DNA from 3 places in the Micromonospora sp. NBRC 101691 genome. Region 2 is predicted to be linked to each of the others. Evidence: riboswitches for the same ligand, from Rfam matches in the RefSeq annotation. Region 2 holds a riboswitch; each other region holds the start of a gene.
What was found. A riboswitch is a leader RNA that binds a small molecule or an ion and turns the genes downstream of it on or off. The one in region 2 is predicted to bind cobalamin.

Region 1 (7,907 bases), on a different contig from region 2:
CCGGTCGATCGCCGAGGGCCTGCTGCGCGAGCACCACGTGGAGGAACCGCTGGTCTACCCGGTGACCACGGAGGACACCGACGACCCGGGCGGCTACGAGGGCGTCATCCGGCAGTTCTACGACGACAGCGCCGAGCGGCTCGCCGTCCATCTCGCCGCCGGGCGGACCGTCGTGGTCCTCTGCGCCGGTGACCCGATGTTCTACGGCTCCTACATGTACCTGCACGAGCGCCTCGCCCACCGGTTCCCGGCCGAGGTGGTGCCCGGCGTGACCTCGGTCAGCGCCGCGTCGGCCGTCCTCGGCCGGCCCCTGGTGGAACGGGACGAGGTGCTGACCATCCTGCCCGGCACCCTGCCCGCCGAGGAGTTGTCCCGCCGTCTCGCCGACACCGACGCCGCCGCCGTGCTCAAGCTCGGCCGGACCTTCGACAACGTCCGTGCCGCCCTCGACGACGCCGGCCGCCTGCCGGAGACCTGGTACGTCGAGCGCGCCACCTCGTCCCGGAGCCGGCACGCCCCGCTGGCGGACGTCCCCGCCGACGAGGTGCCGTACTTCTCGCTGGCGATGCTGCCCAGCCCCACCAGCGCGGCGGCCCGCGACGATCTGCCCGCCCCGGCCCCGACCACCGGTCGGGGTGAGGTCACCGTGATCGGCCTCGGCCCGGCCGGCCCCCGCTGGCTCACCCCGGAGGTGGCCCGGGCGCTGCGCGAGGCCGAACACCTCGTCGGCTACGGCCCGTACGTCGACCGGGTGCCGGTCCGCCCCGGGCAGCAGCGGCACACCTCCGGCAACCAGGTCGAGACCGAACGGGCCGCCCACGCCCTGGAGTTGGCGCTCGACGGCGCCCGGGTGGTGGTCGTCTCCTCCGGCGACCCGGGCGTCTTTGCGATGGCCAGCGCGGTCTACGAGGTGGCCACCGGCCAGCCCCGGTTCGCCGGGGTGCCGGTGCGGGTGCTGCCCGGACTCACCGCCGCCCAGGCCGCCGCGAGCCGCATCGGCGCGCCGCTCGGCCACGACTTCGCGGTGATGTCGCTCTCCGACCGGCTCAAGCCGTGGCCGGTGATCGAGTCCCGCCTCGCCGCCGCCTCGGCGGCGGACCTGGTGCTCGCCCTCTACAACCCGGCCTCGGCGAGCCGCCGCTGGCAGGTGGGCGCGGCCAAGGACGTCCTGCTGCGGCACCGCGACCCGAAGACCCCGGTGGTCGTCGCGCGGGACGTGGGCCGTCCGGGCGAGGCGATCACCGTGGTGTCGCTGGGCGACCTCGACCCGGAGACGGTCGACATGAAGTGCCTGCTGATCATCGGCTCGTCCACCACCCAGGTCAGCACCCGGGGGGACGACTCGGTGGTGGTCTGGACGCCCCGCACCTACCCGGCCTGACGCGCCGACCCGGCCCGGGTGGACGCCCCTCGGCGTCCACCCGGGCCGCGCTTCATGCTTCCGCCCGCGCAGGTGGTCGCCGAGAAGCAGCACACGTCGTCATCCGTTACCGCACGGGGCTGCGGCGGCTCAGATGTACGACACGCCGAGCGGATCACACCTCAGCCAGCCACGAAGCCTCGGTCACCCAACCGGCAGGTGCCGGTCCAGCCAGCGCACGGCGTCGTCGACGGTGGTCACCGTCGCGGGCGGGGTGGCCGGCGCGGGTCGGTCGATCATCAGCACCGGCAGGTCGAGCCGACGGGCGGCGGTCAGCTTCGCCTCGGTGAGCGCGCCGCCGCTGTCCTTGGTGACCACCACGTCGATGCGGTGCTCGCGGATCAGATCGGTCTCCCCGTCCACCGTGTAGGGGCCACGACTGCGCAGCAGCCGTACGTGCGCCGGCACCGGCTCGTCCGGGGCGTCCACCACCCGGGCGAGGAACCACAGGTCGGCCAGGGGAGCGAACGCGGCCAGGCTCTGCCGGCCGGTGGTCAGCAGCACCCGCCGCCCCAACGAGGGCAGTGCCGCGACGGCGGCGGGCAGGTCCGGCACCCGGTGCCAGCGGTCGCCCGGCTGCGCCGTCCAGCCGGGACGCTCCAGCCGCAGGTGGGGCACGCCCGCCGTGGCGGCCGCCTCGATGCCGGAGACCCGCATCCGGGCCGCGTACGGGTGGGTGGCGTCGACCACCGCGTGGATCCGGTGCTCGGCCAGCCAGGCGGCCAGGCCGGCCGGGCCGCCGAAACCGCCGATGCGCACCTCACCGACCGGCAGCCGGGGATCGGCCACCCGTCCGGCCAGCGAGGAGACGACCGCGACGTCCGGCCGGGCGACGACCGCCGCCGCGAGAGCGCGGGCCTCGGCCGTACCGCCGAGGACGAGCAGCCGCCACCTCGGGACACGTCGCGCTGCACCTCGGTCGGGGGCTGTCGGTTCGGGATCATGGTCGAGGGTCATCCGGCATCTTCCTCGGTGGTCGCGAGCAGGGCCGCCAGGTCGGCGGCGGAGCGGGGGCGGGCCCCGGACAGGTGGGGCAACCGGTCGATCAGCCGGTGCACCAGGGGCGCCCAGGCGGGCGTCAGCCGCGCCGCCGCGAGCAGCTCCGGGTCGGCCAGCGCCTCGGTGGTCGGCACCCGGCGCACCCCGCCGTCGGCCACGACCACCACCTCGTCCGCCCACCGGAACGCGAGGTCGACGTCGTGGGTGGAGACCAGGATGGTGGTGCCGGCGGCGTGCAGGTCGTCGAGGGTACGCAGCAACGCCTCCACGCCCGCCGGATCGAGTCCGGCGGTCGGCTCGTCGAGGATCAGCAGCTCCGGCCGGAGCGCCACCGCCCCGGCGATGGCGACCCGCTTGCGTTGGCCGTACGACAGCAGGTGGGTGGGACGGTCGGCCAGCGCGGTGACCTGCAACGCGGCCAGCGCCTCGTCGCAGCGTTGCCGCACCTGCGCGGGGTCCAGGCCGAGGTTCACCGGCCCGAACGAGACGTCCTGGCGGACGCTGGCGGAGAACAACTGGTCGTCGGGGTCCTGGAGCACCAGCTGCACCCGCTGCCGCAGCGCCAGCAGGCCCGACCGGGTGCGTCGCACCGGCGTGCCGGCCACCTCGATCCGCCCGGCGTCCGGGGCGAGCGCGCCGACCGCGAGTCGGAACAGGGTGGTCTTCCCGCCGCCGTTGGGTCCCACCACGGCCAGCCGCTGACCGGGCAGGACGGTCAGGTCGACGCCGGTGAGCACGGGTTGGCGGGGCTGGTAGGCGAAGTCCACGCCGGACATCCGCAGCAGCGGTCCGGTCACCGCCACAGCCCACCGGAAACGGCCGTCAGGGTCACGATCGACGCCAGCAGCGCGACGGACGCGCCCACGAAGGCCGGGGAGAGCCGCCGGACCTCCACCTGCACCGCCAGTGAACCGGTGTAGCCGCGTACCGCCAGTCCCTCCTCCAGGCGGCGGGCCCGGGTGAAGGCCCGGACGAAGATCGCCCCCGCCTGCCCGGCCAGCGACCGGTACGCCGTGCGCCAGGTCCGGTACCCCAACCGCGCCGCCTGCGCCTCCCGTACCGTGCGCACGCTGTCGACCAGCAGGAACAGCATCCGGTACGTCAGCGCGGCGACCTCGGTCACCGCCGCCGGGACCCCGAGCCGGACCAGCCTCGGCAGGACGTCGGACAGGGGAGTGGTGGCGCTGAACAGCAGCAGGCACAGCAGGGCCGCCGCCGCGCGGCCGGTCGTGGTGGCCGCCGTCCCGACCCCGGCCGGGTTCCAGCCCAGCCGGGTCGGGGAGTGCACGGAGACCAGCAGCGGCACCGCGGAGGTGGCGATGAACAGCGCCGGCACCCGGGCCGCCCGCAGCAGCAGCGGCACCGGCACCCGGGCCGGGCCGACCAGCAGCAGCGCGGCGGCGGCGCCCGCCAACGCGGCGCCCGGCCAGGTCGGCAGGGCCACCGCGCACACCAGCAGGCCGAGCGCCAGCAGCGCCTTCTCGCCCGGGTGCCGTCCCCGCCAGGGACCGGTGTGCGCGGCGACGTCGAGGGCGAACACTAGCCGTTGGCGGCGTCGGCGTCGCGCATCCGCTGCCGGGTGCGGGCGACCCCGAAGTAGTAGCCGAGGAACCCGGCGCCCACCGCCGCCTGGAGGGCGAACAGGCCCGACTCGATCTCGCCGGAGGGCGGCTCGTAGATGGAGGAGAACCACGGTTCGTAGTCCGGGTGGTCGGCGACGATCGTCTCCTCGGCCTGGGCGTCCGCCCCGGTGAACGGCTCCTCGGCCGAACCGCCGAGCCCGAGCACCAGCGGAGCCACCGCCAGGGCGACCACCGCCAGCAGCAGGAGCAGGTTGACCCGTCCGAAGCGCTTCACGCCGCTACCTCCTGGGGCTTGCGCAGCACGCCGAGGCGCCGCAGCTCGTCTCCGCTGACCCGGGTGAGCAGTCGCACCACCAGCACCGACAGCAGCCCTTCGCTGATCGCCAGGGGGATCTGGGTGACGGCGAAGATGCCACCGAACTTGACCACCGCGCCGAGGAAACCGGACGCCGGGTCGGGGAACGCCAGGGCGAGCTGCACGCTGGTGACGCAGTAGGTGGCCAGCCCGCCCAGCGCGGCGGCCAGGAACACCGCCACGTCCAGGCTGCCGCCGAGGCGGCGGGCCAGCAGGTAGACGCCGTAGGCCACCCAGGGGCCGACGATCGCCATCGAGAAGATGTTGGCGCCCAGCGTGCTCAGCCCGCCGTGGGCCAGCAGGACCGCCTGGAACAGCAGCACGATGCCGCCGAGGACGCTCATCACCGGTGGTCGGAACAGCACCGCGCCGAGGCCGGTGCCGGTGGGGTGGGAGCAGGACCCGGTCACCGACGGGATCTTCAGGGCCGAGAGCGCGAAGGTGAAGGCGCCGGCAGCTCCCAGCAACAACTTGGACTCAGGGTCCTGACGGACCTGCCGGACGAGCGCCCGGCTGCCGTGGACGACGAAGGGTGCGGACACCGCGAACCACGCCGCTGCCTGCACCGGGGGTAGGTACCCCTCGGCGATGTGCATCGAAGACCTTCCTCTCCAACACCTCGTGGACGAGATCACACCGTCAAGGCCGGTCTCCTGGCTCCCGGATCGACGCTTCCTCCGGCCTTCCCAGGCCGTCGGCCTAGTGGCGCAAGTCGGAGGTCACTCCCCGGTCACAGTGGCGAGGGCCGCGCCGGTCTTCCACCGGCTTCCCGAGCACCTTGACGGCGAGAGGCTATCGACCGGCGACCGGCGGGGCAAGAGCGGTGATCCACCTGCGGCGGGCTGCCGACGTCGTCGGTGGCCGGTGGTGGTCCCGAGGCGCAGGTCAGCCAGAGGGTCGGCGATGTGATGACCATCCTCCGGGCTGCTATTGCAACCTCTTGGCAACTACGCAAGGATCGCTTCGCGGTCGGCTCGCGGCCGCGCCACGTCGTCGACCCAAGGAAAGAGGGACCCTGTGCGGTCTGCGCGGATGGTGGCTCTGCTCGCCGCCGGTCTGGTCGCCCTGTCCGCCTGCTCGGCCCCGACGGACACCCCCGCCGGCGACGGCGGCGACCGGCTCGTGGTGGCGACGGCGGGCGAGCCGGACACGCTCAACCCGGTGCTGAACTACGGCGTCGACGGCGGCTCGCTGATCTTCGACGGCCTGGTCGCCCGCGACGACCGTAACCAGCTCGTGCCGGCCCTGGCCCGGGAGCTGCCGACCGTGTCGGCCGACGGGCGGACGGTCACGGCGAAGCTCCGCGACGGGGTGGTCTTCCACGACGGCAGCCCGCTGACCGCGCAGGACGTGGTCTTCACCTACCAGGCGGTACTGGACCCGAAGGTCGACTCGACGCTCCGTTCCGACCTGGACATGCTCGCCGCCGTCGCCGCGCCCGACCCGTCGACCGTGGTCTTCACCCTCGAGTACGCCTACGCGCCGTTCCTCCAGCGCCTCGCGCTGGGCATCGTCCCGGCGAAGGCCCTGGCCGGGCAGGACGTCAACAAGGCCGCCTTCAACCGCAAGCCGGTGGGCACCGGCCCGTACCGGGTGACCTCCTGGACCCCGGGCGACCGCCTGGTGCTCGCCGCCAACGAGCGGTACTGGGGCGGCAGGCCGGCCAACTCCGGCGTGGTGGTGGCGTTCGTCCCCGACGACAACGTCCGTGCCCAGCGGATGCGGGCCGGCGAGTTCGACGTCGCCGAGCTGGCCCCGAGGCTGGCGTCCGGGTTCGACGGGCGGTCCGGCTACCGGGTGGAGAAGGTCCCCACCGCCGACTACCGGGGCGTGATGCTGCCGATGGGCGGGCCGGTCACCGGAGACCCGGCCGTACGGAAGGCGTTGCACGCGGCCGTCGACCGGTCGGCGATGGTGGCCGGCGTCCTCGGCGGGGCGGGGGAGCCGGCGTTCGGGCCGATCCCGCCGACGTCGGAGTTCGCCGAGCCGTCCATCGTCGGTAAGCCGGCCGCCGACCCGGCCGCCGCCACCGCCGCGCTGGACGCGGCCGGTTGGAAACCGGGTCCGGACGGCGTCCGGGTCAAGGACGGCCGCCCGGCCGCGTTCTCCCTCATGTACCCGGCCACCGACAGCCTCCGCAAGGAACTCGCCCTCGCGGTCACCGCCGACGCCCGGAAGGTCGGCATCAAGATCACTCCCGAGGGGCTGACCTGGGACGCGATCACCCCCCGGATGAAGACCGACGGGCTGGTCATGGGCTTCGGCACGCCGTACGACCCGGACTTCGTCTCGTTCAAGCTGTTCACCTCGACCTTCGCCGGCCAGGGCTTCTTCAACCCCGGCTCGTACCGTTCCGCCGTGGTCGACCAGGCGCTACGGGACGCCCGGGCCAACGCCGACCCGGCCGCCCGCAAGGCCGCGTACGCGACGTTCCAGAAGCAGCTCGCCACCGACCTGCCCTGGGTCTTCCTGACCTACCTCCAGCACACCTACGTGGTCCGCGACGCCGTCGAGGGTGTCGCGCCGCGGGTCGAGCCGCACGAGCACGACGTGGCCAACAGCCTCTGGTGGAACATCCACACCTGGACGAAGACCCCGTGACCCCGCCGGTTCCGGTGAAGGTCCCGGCCGGTCGGCGTACCCGTCGGCTGGCCGGGGCCGGTAAGGTCGTCCGTCGCCGGTTGCTGGTCGCGGTGCCGATCCTCTCGGCCACCAGCGTCGGCATGTTCGCCCTCGGCGCGGCCTCGCCGATCGACCCCGCGCAGCAGTACGCCGGGGCCGCCGCGTTCACCACCAGCGAGGAGAACCTCGCCCAGATCCGGGCCAACTGGGGCGTCGACGACCCGCTGCCGGTGCAGTACGCCCGCTGGGTGGGCAACCTGCTCCAGGGCGACCTCGGCTGGTCGACCAGCCGGCACGAGCCGGTCGCCTCGGTGCTCGCGGCCCGCGCCGGCTGGACCCTGCTGCTGGTCGGCCTCGCCCTCGCCCTGGTCCTGGTGGCGAGCCTCCTGCTGGGCACCCTCGCCGCCTACCGGCGCGGCGGATGGTTCGACCGGTCCCTGCGCGCCACCGCGTACGCCGTGCAGTCGATGCCGGTGTTCTGGATCGGGCTGGCCGCCATCGCCGTGTTCGCGCTCACCCTCGGCTGGCTGCCCGCCGGTGGCCTCACCGACGTCGCCGCCACCGGCACCGACCCCGCCGACGTGGCCCACCACCTGGTCCTGCCGGTGACGGTGCTGGCCCTGTCCCAGGCCCCGTGGTTCGTGCTGTTCATCCGGGACGCGGTCGCCGACAGCCTCCGCGACGACCACGTGCTGGCGGCCCGGGCCCGGGGACTGTCCGGCCGGACGGTGCTCTTCGGCCACGCGCTGCGTACCGCGCTGCTGCCGTTCCTCACCCTGGTCGGCACCCACCTGCCGGAGATCGTCGGCGGGGCCGTCCTGGTGGAGACCGTGTTCTCCCTGCCCGGCCTGGGCGCGGTCACCGTGCAGGCGGCCCTGGGCAGCGACTTCCCCCTGCTGGCCGCGATCACCCTGACCACCACCGTCGT
Region 2 (7,907 bases):
GCAGGGGCCGGTCGAGACCGAGCTCGGCGCGCAGGGCCGTCTTCTGCGCGGCGGTGCCACCGCCGGAGCCGGCACCCTTGGCGAGGAGGACGTCGACGGCGTCGCCGGGCAGCAACTGCATCGCCCCGAAGATCACCACCGAGGCGGCGACGATCACGACGACGGCGCTCAACAGTCGTCCGGCGAGATGGCGGCCCAACGGAAAGCGGTCCCACCACGGCAACCAGGGCCCGGGGCCGGACGTCACAACCACACGCCGGCGTAGTTGCACCAGTCGTCGCTGGCGACGGTGGCCTCCGTGAAACCCCGCACCCGAGGGCTCACCCCGTCGAGCCACCTGGCGTAGGAGTGGATGATGTATCCGCCGTCGGCCCAGAGTTCCTGTTGCAGTTCCCGGTACCGCTCCCTGCGCACCGCCGGGTCGATGGTGCCACGGGCGACGGCGAATCTCGCGTCCCAGGCGGGGCGCTTCCAGGCGGTCTCGTTGCTGAGCGCGTCGGACACGACCGCCTGACCGTAGAACCACTCCAGCGCGTAGCTACCCCAGCTGGTCTGGGTGAAGGGCTGCTTGAGATACACGTCGCTCCAGTACGACGAGCGCTCCGACTTCACCACCTCGATGGTGATGCCCGCCTGCTTGGCCTGCTCGGCGTAGAGCAGCGCCGCCTGCACGTACCCGGGAGTGACGTCGGCGGTGTGCAGGGTGACCTTCAGGTTCTCCCTGCCGGCCTCGCGCAGCAGCGCCCGCGCCCGTTGCGGGTCGTGGGGCCGCTGCGGGATCGAGTCGGCGTAGTTCGGCGCGCCCTTGCCGTACAGGTCGTTGCCGACCTCGCCGTAGCCGAAGAACACCGCGTCGACGATGGCCTGGCGATCCACCGCCAGCTTCAACGCCTCACGCACCCTGGGATCGTCGAACGGTTCGCGGTCGATGAGCATGTTGAACGCGTGGATGGTCCCGACCGGGGACTGGCGGATACCGATCTGTCGGTTGCCCTGGTGGGCCTTGGCCTGCACATGGGACAACTGGTGCACGATGTCGGCCCGCCCGGAGAGGAACACGTTGAGCCGGGCGTCAGCTTCCGCCGCGAGGAGGATCTCCACGCTGTCGACGTAGGGCTTTCCCGGCTCCCAGTAGCGGTCGTTGCGTACCAGTCGGGTACGTTCCCCCGGCGTCCAACTGTCGAACCGGAACGGGCCGGTGCCGACGGGCGGGTGGGCCTTGTCGAAGCTGGTGGTGCCGTTCTGGACCACGTAGACGTACCAGCCGGCCAGCAGCGCCCCCAGATCGGCCATCGGTTGCTTCATGCGCAACTCCACCGTCAGGTCGTCGACCCGTCGCGATCCGGCGAGGTCGACCATGGCGAGGTCGGCGGCGGCCGGCAGCTTGTTCGCCGGATCGATGATCCGCTTGACGCTCCACAGGACGTCATCGGCGGTCAGCGGCTTGCCGTCGTGCCAGACCACGCCCTTACGCAGCACGATCCGCCAGACCGTGCCGTCGGCGTTCGGCTCCAGGCGCTCGGCCAACCGTGGACGCAGAGTCAGGTCGTTGTCGTAGGCGACGAGCTTGTCGAAGATGTTCTTCGCCACCGCTCCACCGCCCCACGAGCCGGCCAGATGCGGGTCGAGCACGTCGTCGGTGGTGCTTGCCCCCGAGGTGACGACCCGCAGACTCCCGCCCCGGCGCGGCAACCCGCCCTGCGCCGCCGTCGGCTCCCGTGTCCCGCATCCGGCCCATCCGGGCACGCCGAGCAGCACGGCGCCGGACATCACACCCTTGAGCACCGCGCGCCGGTCGGCGACCCCGGCCACGCGATCGCTACGTCTGTTCACGGGACAAGCTCCTTGCTCGGGTGGAAGACGGAGCCCACGGCGTCCCGGCAGGGACCGGCCGGGAAGAGTCGTGGACCAGAGCGGGTCACCACGCCGGCGAGCACGACTGCGCGCGGCGCACGTCCCACAGCGGTCGTGGCAGACCATGACGAAGACAGGTCAGCGGCTTCGGTGCCAGCTTCTACGGGAGCGTCGTTCGGGGCGCGACCAGCAGGCGGCGGTCGACGCGCGGGCACCGGACGAGGCCATGTGCATCTGATCCATCCTTCGTAGATCAACATCGATGATGTGCGAGTGGAGGTATCCTGACTCCCGGATCAACGCTCACCCCGGCCTTCCCAGGCTTGCGCCCAGTGGCCCATATGGGGATCACTACCCGGTCACAGTGGCGAGGACCGTGCCGGGCTCACACCGGCTTCCCTCACACATCGCGGGGCCGACCCTAGCAAGGGCATCCACCACACCACATAGGACTCTTGACTGTGTCCTACGCCACTTCCGTGGGATCGGTGAAGCCCACCAGGAGAAATTCGTGCCGGTGGTCAGACCCGCCCGCCGGCACGCGCCGAGCACCATCATCCTGGGTCGGGGCCGGTGCCGGCGGCGTCATGGCGGCCGCCATCCGGCTACCGGGGTGCCGCATCACCCAGCTTGTCCGGCATGTGGGCCACGACCGCGGCACCGGCGTCCGGGACGGCGGCGCCGATGTGGTCGGCCGGGTCCGCCCGGACCCAGGTCCGGTCGGCGCTGACGAACCCGGTCCGGCGTAGGCCCGCCAGCGCCAGCAACTCGTCGAGGTCGGCGTCGTCCACCCGTTCGACGGTGAACCGGTGGTACCAGACGAGGCCCTCCAGTCGGTACCGGATGGTCGCCGCCACCTGACGCGACGTGGGTCGGCGCACCTCGACGAGCACGATCTCCAGTCCGTCCTGGTAGACGTAGGCGGGTCGGGGCGTGTCGAACCAGGACGGGTCCAGCCGTTGCAGCAGGAGGCTTCCGCCGACGGTCAGGTGCCGGCGGGCGGTGGCGAGCCACCGGACGCAGAGCTGGCGGTCCGGGTCGTTGATCAGGTGCGAGGCGAGCAGCACGGCGTCGAAGCGGCCGGGCAGCCGCAGCTCCTCGATCGTCGATCGGACCGTGACGGTGTACGGGATGCGGGCGAGCATCTCCGGTGACTCGTCGACGGCGGTGACCGGGTGGCCGAGGCGGACCAGCGGGCCGGTCATCCGACCGGCTCCGCAGCCGAGTTCGAGGATGGACGCCGCCTGCGGAAGTGCCCGGTGTACCAGCTCCGGTTCGCCCCAGGTGGGCAGCCGGGCGTACAGGTCGACCGAGGAGCCGTCCGGGGCGATCGCCCCCGGTCCGTTGCCCGACGCGCAGCCCTTCATACCGCGGTCGCGGGCACCGGCCACACCCGCATCCGGTACGGCAGGCTCACGGCCAGCCCACCGAGACGAAGCAGGAGCCCCTCGGCGACGAGTTCCTCGGCGGCGGCCCGCCCCTGAGCCGTCCAGTCGTCGAGCCGCTGCGGCGTGAGACAGCGCAGGAACGCCTCCCGTAGCGGCGGTTCGTCGAGCACGTAGACGGCGGATTCGGCCGGGTCCCGTACGTCACGGACTCCGACGAATCCGGGACCCTGCCGGTAGTAGCACAGGCCGAGGCGGAAGGTGTCCCGCCACTCGGTCACGGCGGGGTCCTCACCCGCCGACCACTCCGGTGGGGGCAGGTGCCGCAACGGGGCGAGGTCGAGGCCGCCGGTCGCCCGGCACCGCCAGGTGACCCGGCTTCCCCGGCTCAGACAGTCGCGCAGGAGCGCGACCAGAGCGAGCACGGACGGCGGCTCATCCGGGGTCAGGACGACGGGGTCGAGCAGGCGGGTGGCCTCCGGCCAGGCCGGGTCGGGTGCGGGGCGGCCGGGAACCGTCGCGGTCACGGGGCCGCCTCCAGGACGGCGTACGCCTGCTCGTCCGTGCGGATGCGCAGTGGCGCGACCGTGGTGGCCAGCGCCACCCACCTGTCCGCGTCCGCGAACACCAGCCCGTCGGCCCGCTGCTGGTCGAGCCACCGGGCAAGTTCTGCGGTGTCGACCCGGTGACCGGCAGTGGTGAGCTGGCTGTGCAGCGCGGTGACCGTACGCGGTCGGTTCAGGTCACGGTAGGCCGCGGCGTGCCAACCGCGCAGGGTGTGGTCACGGTGGGGCCAGCCGCTCCGGCGGTCCCGGATGCCGAGGGTGCCGTCCGAGCGTTCGTCGAGCAGCAGGTACGACTCGTGGTGGTCGTCCTGCCACCGGGCCACCGCGTCGTCGAGGGCCCGGGCCGTCTCCGCTCCGATGCCCCGGTCGTCGCACTGGAAGAAGTACGCCAGGTCCATCAGCTCGTCGTGTCCGAAGGGGTAGAGGTACCGGTAGAAGGGCGCGGGCTCGCGGCGGCCGAAGCCGAGTTCGGGCCGCTCGAAGTACGGGCTGAAGCGTTCCACGGTGATGCGTGCCGCGCCACGCGGCGGTTGCAGGTGCACCAGCGCGGGGAACTGCGCGACGACCTCGGTGTAGTCGTGGTCGGTCTCGCCGGGAAACCCGTAGAGGTAGTTCCACTGCACGGTCAGCCGGTGGTCCTCGCTGTCGCGCAGCAGGCGGACGTTGGTGACGCCGTCCACCCCCTTGTCCATGATCTTGAGGACGCGGGCGGACAGACTCTCGATGCCCGGCTGCACGTGGACGATGCCCGCCTCGGCGAGCTGCCGCACCTGGTCGGCGCGAAGGTTGGACTTGACCTCGTAGTGCATCCGCAGGTCCCAGTCGGCGGCGGCGAGCCGTGGCAGCAACGTGCGGAAGTAGTCCATGTCCAGGATGTTGTCCACCGGGATGACGTCGAGGATCTGGTGGCGTTCCACCAGCGTCGACAGCTCGGTCCAGAACTGGTCGGCCGGCTTGCTCCGGAACGCGATCACCGAGCCGTTGAGTCCGCAGAAGGTGCACTGGTGTTTGTCGCCCCACCAGCAGCCCCGGGCCGCCTCGACGACGAGACTGGGGTTGACCCGGTCGCGCAGCACCGACGCGTCGAAGTCCGCCTGCCAACGGTCGAAGGTCGGGATCGGGATGAGCGTCGGCGGTACGGTGGTCCGGGCCGGTGCGACGGCGACGGACCGATCCCCGTCCCACCAGCACACGCCGGGGACGTCGGCGGGCGTCCGGCCGGCGTCGATCCGGTCGAGCAGGAGAGGAAACGCCAGTTCGCCCTCGCCTCGTACGACGTAGTCGACGAACCGGTGGTTGCGGTGCAGCGCGGCCCCCATCGGACCGTCGCAGTTGGCGCCGCCGAACACCACCCGGACCTGCGGTCGCCTCCTCTTGATCGCCCGGGCGAGGGCCAGGCTGGGAATGGTCTGCATGAAGGTCGAGGTGAACCCGACCACATCGGGTTCGCCAGCGACGATCCGTTTCGCCGCGTCCTCGACGAACGGTGCCGCGAGCTGGCGCATCCATTCAATCTTCGGTAGGTCGATCTCGGCCCCGTCGACGCTTTCCGCATGCGTGCGGAACTCTGCCAGGCGCCATTGCGCATCGTCGTGCAATGCCCCGGCGAAGACCCAGTCGCCGGTGCCGTGGAAAAGCCCTTTGTCGGCGACGGCGATGTAGTCGTCGGCGGTGATCTCGCCGGCCGACGCGGTCAGCAGATGCTCCGCCCAGTGCAGGTAGCCGTGGTATTCGTCGATCTGGTCTGTTGGCCGGGCCTGGCGCAGCCGGCTGTGCAACAAACCGACCGGCAGAGAGGGGCTGGATATGGACTGCCAGGGCATCGCCACCAGGCACACCCGCACGGCTACTCCTTCCACGCCGCGCGGGGTTGCCGGCCGCCCGGCCGGCAACCCCGGCGAGCGTCAGCTGGGCGAATCCTTGGGAGTGGAACGCTTGCCACCCGCCGCGATGCGGTTCGGGGGCGGAAGGATCAGGGCGTGCATGGACGTCTGCGGTCGGATCTTGGTTTTCTTGAGCGCCATCGTCGTTACCTCCCTTCTGCTGCGAGACTAACGAGATCCGATTGACGAAAAGCGGCGAACCGTCACCGATCAATCGATCTTCGCGTATGTCGACAAACTTCGACGGCAGGGGTTGCCCGGCCCTGCCGCCCGTTCTAGCCTCAACCGATCGTCAGGCGTGTCCGACGCATCGCCCGGTCGCGGGGGAAGGGTGACAGCGAACCCTCGAACGCAGCGAACCGCTTCCACGTGGACATCTGTCGCGAGGAGCGGTTCTGGCGGTGTTTTACGCTGACCTCAGCGTCTATGGGTACGGGACACCGGCTGGACATTGCTCCGTGGCGCTTGATGCGGGATGGCGCGATTCTTCCGAGCCGTTCGCTTATGGGTCCCGTGGCGGCGGATTTTCTGGATCGGCTCCTGCTGTTGACTCGAAGCCCGGTGGAGCTGACGCGAGGTTCGCACCCCCTGCGCCTTCTGTCTCGCCGGACTGTGGGCGAGAGGCGGCGGCCGGCCCGGTGGAGGGCGAGCGCGCCGTGGATGCGGCAAGTCACCGGCCGGAGTCGGGCGCTGCACACCCCTTGTCATGGCACGGACGCTCGGGTTGACCGGGTTCTTCGCAAGCCCTATCGTTCCAGCACGTAGAACGGCGTACGGCTGAGTCGAACGACTTGAGGGGTGTGATGACCGAGACCGCTCTGGGTGTCATCGTTCCGCCGGCCAACCCGACCGTGGAACCCGAGCTGCGCCGCCTGCTGCCCCCGACCGTCCGCTACCACGTCGCCCGGCTGCCGGTGGTGGACGGGTCGCTGGCGCACCGGCTGGACCGGTACGCCGAGCATCTGCCGTCGGCCGTCGTCGGCTTGCGTGGCCTGAACCTGCGAAGCGCGTACGTCGCGTGCACCGGCTGCTCCTACCGGCCGGGACAGGCGGGCCAGCAGCTCGACCGGGCGGCGACCGACCGGCTCGGCGCGCCGGTGTTCGGCGCCGCGACCGCCGTGCGGCGGGTGCTCGACCGCCTCGCGGTGCGGTCACTGACCCTGGTCTCACCGTATCCGGACTGGCTCACCGAGCAGGCCGCGACGTTCTGGCGGGCCACCGGTCGCACGGTCGTCGAGGTCGTGTCCGTGCCCGGCACGGGCGCCATCTACGACCTTGCCTCCACCACCGTGCGGGACGCCGTGCACCAGGTGCTGCGGTCGCTGGCCGGCGGATCCCCGTCCGGACACGCGGTGCTGGTCACCGGCACCGGCGCGCCCAGTCTGGACGCACTCGACCAGGTCGTGCCGGAGGCACCCGTGCCGGTGCTCTCGTCGAATCTGGCCGGCGCCTGGCTGTTGTTGGAGACCGCCGGGGCGGCCCATCTGGCGAGCGGGTCGCAGAGCGAGGCGCTGCGGCACCTGGCCACGATCCTGGCCGGGCCCGCCACGACGGAGATCGTCGGCGACGCCGCCGGCGGGAAGGAGTGAACGTGGCGCTGTCTGGCCGCCCCGTGGAAGCGCCGGTCGTCGTCCTCGGGGGCGGACCGGTGGGCATGGTCACCGCCCTCGCGCTGGCCCGACGCGACATCCCGGTGATCGTCCTCGAGCGTGGCGACGACGAGGTGCGGTCGGAGTGGCGGGGCTCGACCGTCCACCCGGCGACACTCGAACTGCTGGACGAGCTCGACCTCGCCGCGCCGATGGTCCGGCAGGGGGTCCGCGTGGACCGCCTGGACTACCGCGACCTCGAACTGACCGAGTCCGCCAGCTTCTCCTACGAGCTGCTGGAGGGGGAGACCCGGTATCCCTTCCGGCTGCAGTACGAGCAGTACAAGCTGGTCCGGCAGTTGCGCCGGGCGGTCGCCGAGGCGCCCAACGTGGACATGCGGTTCGGACACGACGTGGTCGGGCTGCGCCAGGACGACACGGGCGTCGAGCTGGAGGTGGCGGCCGGCGGTGAGCGGGTCGTGGTGGCCGGCCGGTGGACGGTGGCCGCCGACGGTGCGCACAGCACCGCCCGCAAGCTGCTCGACGTCCCGTTTCCCGGCTTCACGTACCCGCTCCTCAGTCTGGTGGTGGCCACGCCGTTCCGGTTCGAGGACGTCGTGGCCGATCTCG
Region 3 (7,907 bases), on a different contig from region 2:
CGTCGAGGCCGACCTGTCCCTTGGCGGCCTGGAAGCACTCCTCGATGGCCTGTAGGCAATCTCTCCGGTGGTGATGCTGCGCCGGGCGAGCAGTCAGTGCCCGCGGCCTGGCTGCCAGCAGATCCGGATCGGCACCCGCGCCCACCAGTACTCGCGTGGTCCGTGCGCGCCAGCGCCGGCCGACAGCCGACAGCCGGCACCATGCCCGAGCGGGTAGCGCGGCGATCAGTTTGCCGGCGCGGGCGCGGCCCATGCTCGTGGTGACCACGTCGTCGTTGCAGGTCTACTCGGGGCCCTCCTGCAACGCGCGTACCTCGATGCGTGACTGAAGCGCGGCGGAGGCCTGCTCCGCCCAGGTCACAGCGGTTTCCTCGTCGGTGGCGTTGATGATCCAGAAACCGCCGACGTACTCCCGGGCCTCGACGAAGGGACCGGGTACGCGCTTGGCCTCGCCGCCGGTGGCGTCGATGGTGATCGCGGTCGACGGCGGGTGAAGCCCACCGGCGTGCACGAAGGCGCCCGAGTCCTGCAGCGCCGAGTTGAAGCGGTCGACGGCGGCCATCATGGCCTCCAGTTCGGCCGGGTCCATCTGCTGCATCGACTCCATCGTCGGCTCCTCAGCCGTGTCGTGCGGGATGGTGAGGAAGTACTGCGGCATCTGATGTCTCCTGATCGGTGAGCTCCGTCGTTGGTGATCTCCACTATCCGGGGCTCATTGCCGTCTCACCTATCCTTTCGACGTGGATCGAAGGGTGGTGGAGTTCCGGCTGGGCTCGTCCGACATCTCCGCGGTTCGGTTCGGGATCTCACCGGGGCACGAGCTTGTCCACGCGATCCGCGTCATGCTCCGCCCGCAGGTAGCCCCGCTGCACTGGGGCTGGTTCCGCGCCCAGCACGGTGTGCCGGCCGGTGAGGCGTTCCGCCTGATGGCGGTGATCAGCGGCGTCGACGGGTACCTGCCCGACTTCCTGACCGCCACCCCGTCGGGCGATATGACCCCTGAGGACGAGTTGGAGCGTCTGCGCGAGGTGCCGGACGAGCGACTGCGTTTCGACCTGCACAAGATGGAGATCCGGTCGGCGGGTGCCCGGCAGCGGGAGATCCAGGAGATGATCGCCGACCCGGCGCGTGCCCGTACCGCCATCGTCACGGCCTGGCAACAGGTGTGGGAGACGCTGTTGGCGCCGGTATGGCCGCAGATGTTGCGCCTGCTGCGCGCCGACATCGCGGTGCGTGCCCGGCGCAGCAGCGACGCCGGACTCGCCGCGATGGCCGCCACCCTGCACTCCACGGTGAGCTGGCGCGACGAGGTCGTCGAGGTGCAACTGCGGCACCACGGGGAGACGATCGACTGCGGCGGCACCGGACTGGTTCTGGTCCCCTCGATCATGGCCACCCGAGGCTGTGCCGTACTTACCGAGCCTCCCTCACAGCCGACCATCTTCTACCCGGCGCACGGCGTCTCCGAGACCTGGCACCGCCCCGCCGCAGACGTGCTCGACGCGCTCACCGCCCTGCTGGGTTCCGCCCGGGCCCGGCTCCTTCTCGACCTCCAGCAGCCGCTCTCGACGTCCGAATGCGCCGAGCTGACCGGCCTGGCGGCGTCGACGGCGTCACACCATCTCACCGTGCTGCGCGCCGCCGGGTTGGTGGACAGCCGGCGCGCCGGTCCGCGGGTGCTGCACACGCGGACGCCGCTGGGCGAGGCCCTCGCCAGCGGGCATTGACACCACAGCCGGCTCGTCGCCCACACCATCTGCGGTCCTAGCTGCGCAACCACGGCGACCCTGGCTGTCCGACCAAGGCCAGCCATGGGATGTGCCTCGCCGACGCGCTCGGCGGCGTCGAGCAGTGACGCTGACGTGGGTATCCCTGGTGATCTCGTCGTCGTTGGCGGTGACTCGGTCGCGAAGTTCTGACCTTGAAAGCCCGGATGGCGGCTGGGCCGGTGGTGTCGGTGGCCCCGGTCAGGGCAACGACCAGCAAGAACGGGGCGACCAGGATGCCCGCGTAGAAGTGCAGCCGCAGCAGCGGGCCGAAATCAGTGGCGGACCGGGGGTGGGTGGCCGGCGGGGCATCGGCGGAATTGGATTCATCGATCGGTGCGGACGCGGTCGTCGAAGTGGCAGTCGTCACCCGCGGCCGCTGAGTTCCCGGCGATCGCGGGGGATCTCGCACACGCCGTGGCGGCTCGACGCAGATCAGTGGTCGATGTCACGAGGGCGGAGTCCTCAGTGGCGGAACCCGCCTGGTGCGGGTACTGTCCCGGTCGAGTCGACCGCATCCTGAGGGATGCCAGGGAACTCCGGTGAGATTCCGGGACTGGCGCGCAGCGGTACGGGCGACGGCGGCACGATTTCGCCACTGGAGAGTACTTCTCTGGGAAGGCCGTGCCGCCGGTTGACCCCAAGTCCGAAGACCTGTCGGCTCACATGCTCGTCAGTGGACTCTCGCGATCAGGGTCTCCAGACTTGAGAGGCCGCATCATGCCCCGGCGTAGGCTGCCGTTCTGGCCGTTGTTGCTCGTGCTGGCCGTCGCGTCGGTCCTGAGCGTGATCGCCTCGCTGGCCTTCGGTTCCGAGCGAATCCCGCTCACCGAGGTCGTCGCGGCGGTCACCGACCGCTTCTCCGGCAGGCCGGCCGGCCGCTGGGACGTCATCATCTGGGAACTGCGCCTGCCCCGCGCGCTGCTGGCGCTGGTCGTGGGCGCGGGCCTGGCGATCGCCGGGGCCGGCATGCAGACCCTGGTACGCAACTCACTGGCCGATCCCTACCTGTTGGGTATCAGCTCGGGCGCCTCGGTGGGTGCCACCGCGGCCCTCACCACCGGCGCGCTTGCCGGGCTGGGCCTCTACGCAGTCTCGACCGGGGCGCTGCTGGGGGCGGTCGGATCCGCGCTGCTGATCTGGCTGATCGCCACCGTGCAGGGCGGACTGACCCCGATCCGGCTGGTGCTCTCCGGTGTCGTCCTTTCCTCCGGGTTCTCAGCGATCGCCTCGCTGCTGGTCTTTCTCAGCGACGATGAGCGCGCGGCGAACTCGGTGATGTTCTGGATGCTGGGTAGCGTCGGCGGAGCCACCTGGGAAAAGCTTGTGATACCCGCCGTGTTCGTCGTCGTCCTCGCGGCCGGCTTGCTGGTTGTGCATCGCTGGCTCGACGCGCTGGCAGCCGGGCCGGAGACGGCTGCGGCTCTCGGGATCAACGTGGCCGCGTTGCGTACGGCGCTGTTCGTGATCCTGTCCGTGGTCGTCGGTGTGCTGGTCGCGGTCAGCGGGGGAGTGGGGTTCGTCGGGCTGATCGTTCCGCACGCGGCCCGGCTGGTGGTGGGCGCCCGGCACCGGGTCGTCCTGCCGGTCGCGGCGGTGGCGGGTGCGGTCTTCCTCGTCTGGGTCGACGTGCTGGCCCGGGTGATGGTGCGACCGCAGGAGATTCCCCTGGGCGTGGTGACGGGCGTGCTCGGGGCGCCCCTGTTCCTGCTGCTCATGGGCCGAGGTTCGTACCGGTTCGGTGGTGACCGATGACCCCCGCCCTGCGCCTGCACGACGTCTCCGCCCGGATGGGCGGCCGCACCGTGCTGAGTGGAGTCGACCTCGACGTCGCCGACGGCAGCCGGCTCGGGATCGTCGGGGTCAACGGTGCCGGGAAGACGACGCTGCTGCGGGTGCTGGCCGGAGTGCTGCACCCCAGCTCCGGAACCGCGCTGATCGCCGACGGGCGGGGCGGACTGGTCGATCTGCGGCGGCTCCCGAACCGGGAACGCGCCCGGCAGCTCGCCTACGTGCCGCAGGAGGACGTGACGACGTCCGAGCTGCGGGTCGGGGAGATGGTCGCCCTCGGCCGGGTGCCGCAGACCCGTCCCTGGGCCCGCGGTGGCCGCACCGAGCGCGATGTCGTGCTCGGTGCCCTCGACGCCGTCGGACTGGCCGGCCGGATCGACACCGTCGCCGACCAGCTGTCCGGCGGCGAGCGGCGCCGGGCCGTCCTGGCTCGCGGCCTGGCCCAGCAGTGCCCGACGGTGCTGCTCGACGAGCCGACCAACCACCTCGACGTCGCCTGGCAGCTCGACCTCCTGGAGGTCTTCGCCACCCGCGCCCGAACCCTGGTGGCCACCGTGCACGACCTCGATCTCGCCCTGCGCTTCTTCGACCGGCTGGCCCTCGTCGGCTGGCGCGCGGGCAGCGACCGGACGTCGGAGCCAGCGTGCATCGTCGCCGTCGGCCCGCCCGCCGAGGTGCTCGGCGCTCACCACGTCGAGACGCAGTTCGGCGTCGGCTCCGTTCAGGTGCCCCACCCCGACCTCCCGCAGCACCATCTGCTCATCCATCCCCGGAAGGACACCTCACCGGCATGACCGTCTTCCCACCTGGCCGTACCCGGGTCACCGCTTGTGTGCTCGCCTTGTTCACCCTCACCGCGTGCAGCTCCGGCGATGCCGGATCGAGCGCGGCCACCGGCGCCATCACCGTCCAGAACTGTGGGCAGGACGTGAGCGTCGACAAGCCCGTCACCCGGCTGTACGCGTACGACGGCGGCATCATCTCGATCGTGCTGTCCGTCGGCGCACGCGACCAGCTGATCGCCGTCACCGGAATGGACCAGGACCGGGACGTGCTCGAGCTCGCCTATCCCGAAGCCCGGATCGATCAGCTGAAGGAGGTCGGGGACGAGCACCCCACCCTGGAGAACGTCCTGGCGGTCAACCCGGAGATGATGTTCGCCGGCTACGGATACGGGTTCAGCGAGTCCCGCAACCTGATGCCTGAGGATCTGACGACCCACGGCATCAAGACCTACCTGCTCAGCGAGACCTGCAAGCAGGACAACGGCGCTCGCGGCACGATGGACGCGTGGACCGCGCTCACCACCGACCTGCGCAACGTCGGCACACTGACCGGCCACCGCGAGACCGCGGACACCGTCGTCGCCGACATCGAGAAGCGGCGGACGGCGCTGGCCGCCGCGCCCAAGGGCGGGAAGCCGACCGCGTTCCTCTTCGACTCCGGGACCGACGCCATCTTCACCTCCGGTTCGTACGGCGGCCCGCAGGCCATCTTCGACGCCGCAGGGGTCACCAACGCCACCGCTGACGTGAAGGACACCTGGACCGAGGTGGGCTGGGAGCGGCTCGCCGCATCGAATCCTGACGTCATCTTCTTCGTCGACTACCCGGGCCAGTCGTACCAGCAGAAGGTCGACACCTTGAGGGCCAACCCGGCATCCCGCAACCTCAAGGCGGTCAAGGATGGGCGGTTCGTCAACCTGCCGTACGCGATGTGGGTCTCCGGCCCCCTGAACATCGACGCGGCCGAGTGGGTACGGAAAGCGATGGAGCATTTCGGCGTCGTCCCGACGTCATCGGTCTCGCCGACGCTCGACATCCGGCAGCTCAGCAAACTGCCCGGCAACGACTGGCTCAAGTGACCGCTCGCAGCTTGAGTCCGGCGCGTGGAACGCGCAACCTGTGCCGACAACCACGCCAGGCCCGCGATGGTCCCCCGTTCACTGCCCGGGAACCCCTGCTGAGTGGTGACTGAAGGACGTCTCGTAAATCGGTGAACGCCTGGTCAGGCAGCGGACCGTTCCGGGAACGACTCGCCAGGGCGTGACGCGCCATCGTCCAACCTGACCGACAGGCCCCTTACCACACCGGATCCACACCGATCGCCGCACAGCATCAACCCGGATCCCGCGACGGCCCTCTCCGGCACCGCGCCGCAGCGGTTTTCAGCAAGCCGGTCGAGCCCGGCGGTGAGAAGCGTGGTATCCGCAACCGCAGCCGGTCTGGGGTGAGCGCGCGTAGGCGTTTGCCGTCGACGGCATGGGGTTCGCCGACGACGATGGCGGTGGATCCTCGCTGCGGGATGCGTAGCGCGGTGAGGAGTTGGCTGGCCTGGACGCGGCGTTGCCAGGGTAGGGAGCGGCTTCGGTCGATGTCGAGGTCGGATTGGATGAGTGTGCTCGCCCGGCTGAGTTGCCAGCTTCGGGATGACTCGGGGTCCTGGTTGTCCTCCGTCGACACACGGCCGTGGAAGGCGTTCATCCGTCCGGTCAGGCCGCCGCAGAGTCCGTTGAACCGTCCGTGCGTAGCTGCGTAGAAGGGAGCCGGGAACGCCGCGAGGATGTCGGTGGACGGGAAAATCTGGAGGACGATGGTGGTGATGTGTCGAGCCCTGGCGTCGGTGCTGCTGGCGGTGGGGCTGCTCCTCCTCGCCCCGGCCCCGGCGGCAGGAGCGGCGCCGGCCGAGACCGGCCGGTACTACGTCGTCGGGCCGCCGGTCGACGGGCAGCGGGAGTACCTCTACGCCATCGCCCTGCGTACCCTCGGCAACGGCAACCGGTTCCGGGAGATCGTCGCGCTCAACGACGGGCGGGCCCAGCCCGACGGCGGCACCTTCACCGACGGGCTCGAACTCCGCCCTGGGTGGATCCTCGTGCTGCCCAAGGACGCGAAGGGGCCGGGGGTGCGGGTCGGGCCGCTGCCGAGCGTCCGACCCCGGCCTCCCCGCCCGGAGCCGAGCCGTCCGGCGGTCCGGCCGTCCGTGACCTCCCCACCAGTGGCCACCCCCGCTCCGCGCACTCCAGCGCCGTCCCGGTCCGCCTCGCGGCCCGCGTCGAGGGCGACCACCTCCCGGATCGCCGCCCCACCGCCCGAGGCCGGGCGGCGGGCGGACGGCGAGCAGGCCAAGACCCTCCTGGTACGCGGCGCAGCCGCGCTGCTCGCGGTGGCGCTCGCCGTGCTGGCGGTGGCACTGCTGCGTCGGGGCGGTCAGCGGCGGCTCGCCGGCTCCCTGGACGACACGGGCCCCTGGCCGCCCGAGCGGCATCACACCCCGACCCCGGCCGAACTCGCCGCCACGAGCGGCGAAGCCGCGCCGCCTCCTGTCGTGCCGCCCCCCACCCCGCCGCCTTCCGCTCCCGCGTCGGTCGAGCCGCCACCGCCTCTGTCGCCGTTGCCTCCCCCATCGCCTCCACCGCCTCCGTCCACGCCTCTACCGACTACGCCGACGCCTCCGTCCACGCCTCCACCGACTACGCCGTCGCCTCCGTCCACGCCTCCACCGACTACGCCGTCGCCTCCGTCCACGCCTCCACCGACTACGCCGTCGCCTCCACCGCCTCCGTCCACGCCGTCGGCACCGGTGTCCGCGCCAGCAGCGGCACAGACCTCGCCACCGCTGCCGTCACCTACGTCACCGGCTCATCCGGTCCGGGTTCTGGCTCCGGCTCCGGCTGCGTCGCCGTCTCCGTTGCCGGCGGTGACCGGGGCGGACATCCCGCGTCCGGAGGTGCCGACGGAAGGGGAGATCCCGTACCTGGTGGCCGAGTTGAGCACCGAGGTCGGACCGATCCGGGTACGCCTGGTCGGGGTGGCCGCCGGCCGGGGCGCGCCCGCGTACGCCTGGGTCGGCGACGGCGAGCCGCTGCCCTCGGTGACGGTGCCCCTCGAACTCGGCCGCCGGGGGCCGTGGCGGCTGCACGTGGACCTGGGCCGTACGCCGGACGCCTTCACCCTGGTCGGGGAGGTCGGGGCGTGCCGGCGGGTGGCCGTCCACTTCGCCCGGCAGTTGCGGGCCGGCGGGGTCGGGGTGTCGGTGGTCGGTGACTCGCTCGGCGCCGAGCCGCCACCGGGCTGCCGTACCGTGGCGGGGCTGCCCCAGCTCCCCGCGCCCGGCGACCCGCTCCCCGAGCCGTACGTGATCATGGTGGCCGAACCGCCGCCCGGCGAACTCGGCCGGGCGCGCGGCCTGGCTGCGGCGACCAACGGCCGCTGCGTGCCGGTGGCGTTCGGTGCGGTTCCCGGCGGCCGGTGGTCGGTTCAGGTGCTGGCGTCGGAGCCGGCCCCGGCGGCGGCCGGCTGACGGGCGGCGACCACGGCCGACAGGGTGCCCGGTGACACCGCCGGGTCA

Region 1: another riboswitch for cobalamin. It lies ahead of QSK20_RS10300 (energy-coupling factor ABC transporter permease); the one in region 2 lies ahead of QSK20_RS19500 (ABC transporter substrate-binding protein).
Region 3: another riboswitch for cobalamin. It lies ahead of QSK20_RS21875 (FecCD family ABC transporter permease); the one in region 2 lies ahead of QSK20_RS19500 (ABC transporter substrate-binding protein).

Annotation. Positions count from the first base shown of each region.
Region 1 covers NZ_BSTB01000004.1:357,752-365,658, reverse strand. The annotation lists gene QSK20_RS10325 (precorrin-2 C(20)-methyltransferase) at 1-1,381, shown strand, start outside; gene QSK20_RS10320 (cobalt-precorrin-6A reductase) at 1,565-2,377, opposite strand; gene QSK20_RS10315 (energy-coupling factor ABC transporter ATP-binding protein) at 2,374-3,195, opposite strand; gene cbiQ (cobalt ECF transporter T component CbiQ) at 3,213-3,959, opposite strand; gene QSK20_RS10305 (energy-coupling factor ABC transporter substrate-binding protein) at 3,959-4,276, opposite strand; gene QSK20_RS10300 (energy-coupling factor ABC transporter permease) at 4,273-4,953, opposite strand; cobalamin riboswitch at 4,984-5,153, opposite strand; gene QSK20_RS10295 (ABC transporter substrate-binding protein) at 5,375-6,958, shown strand; gene QSK20_RS10290 (ABC transporter permease) at 6,955-7,907, shown strand, end outside.
Region 2 covers NZ_BSTB01000012.1:144,976-152,882, reverse strand. The annotation lists gene QSK20_RS19505 (ABC transporter permease) at 1-247, opposite strand, end outside; gene QSK20_RS19500 (ABC transporter substrate-binding protein) at 244-1,833, opposite strand; cobalamin riboswitch at 2,113-2,308, opposite strand; gene QSK20_RS19495 (class I SAM-dependent methyltransferase) at 2,460-3,221, opposite strand; gene QSK20_RS19490 (DUF5825 family protein) at 3,218-3,766, opposite strand; gene QSK20_RS19485 (RiPP maturation radical SAM C-methyltransferase) at 3,763-5,649, opposite strand; gene QSK20_RS19480 (maleate cis-trans isomerase family protein) at 6,492-7,277, shown strand; gene QSK20_RS19475 (FAD-dependent oxidoreductase) at 7,280-7,907, shown strand, end outside.
Region 3 covers NZ_BSTB01000015.1:74,383-82,289, forward strand. The annotation lists partial or broken gene QSK20_RS21860 (IS701 family transposase) at 1-280, opposite strand, end outside; gene QSK20_RS21865 (YciI family protein) at 284-658, opposite strand; gene QSK20_RS21870 (ArsR/SmtB family transcription factor) at 741-1,727, shown strand; cobalamin riboswitch at 2,259-2,442, shown strand; gene QSK20_RS21875 (FecCD family ABC transporter permease) at 2,487-3,521, shown strand; gene QSK20_RS21880 (ABC transporter ATP-binding protein) at 3,518-4,351, shown strand; gene QSK20_RS21885 (ABC transporter substrate-binding protein) at 4,348-5,421, shown strand; gene QSK20_RS21890 (hypothetical protein) at 6,159-7,859, shown strand; gene QSK20_RS21895 (hypothetical protein) at 7,817-7,907, opposite strand, start outside.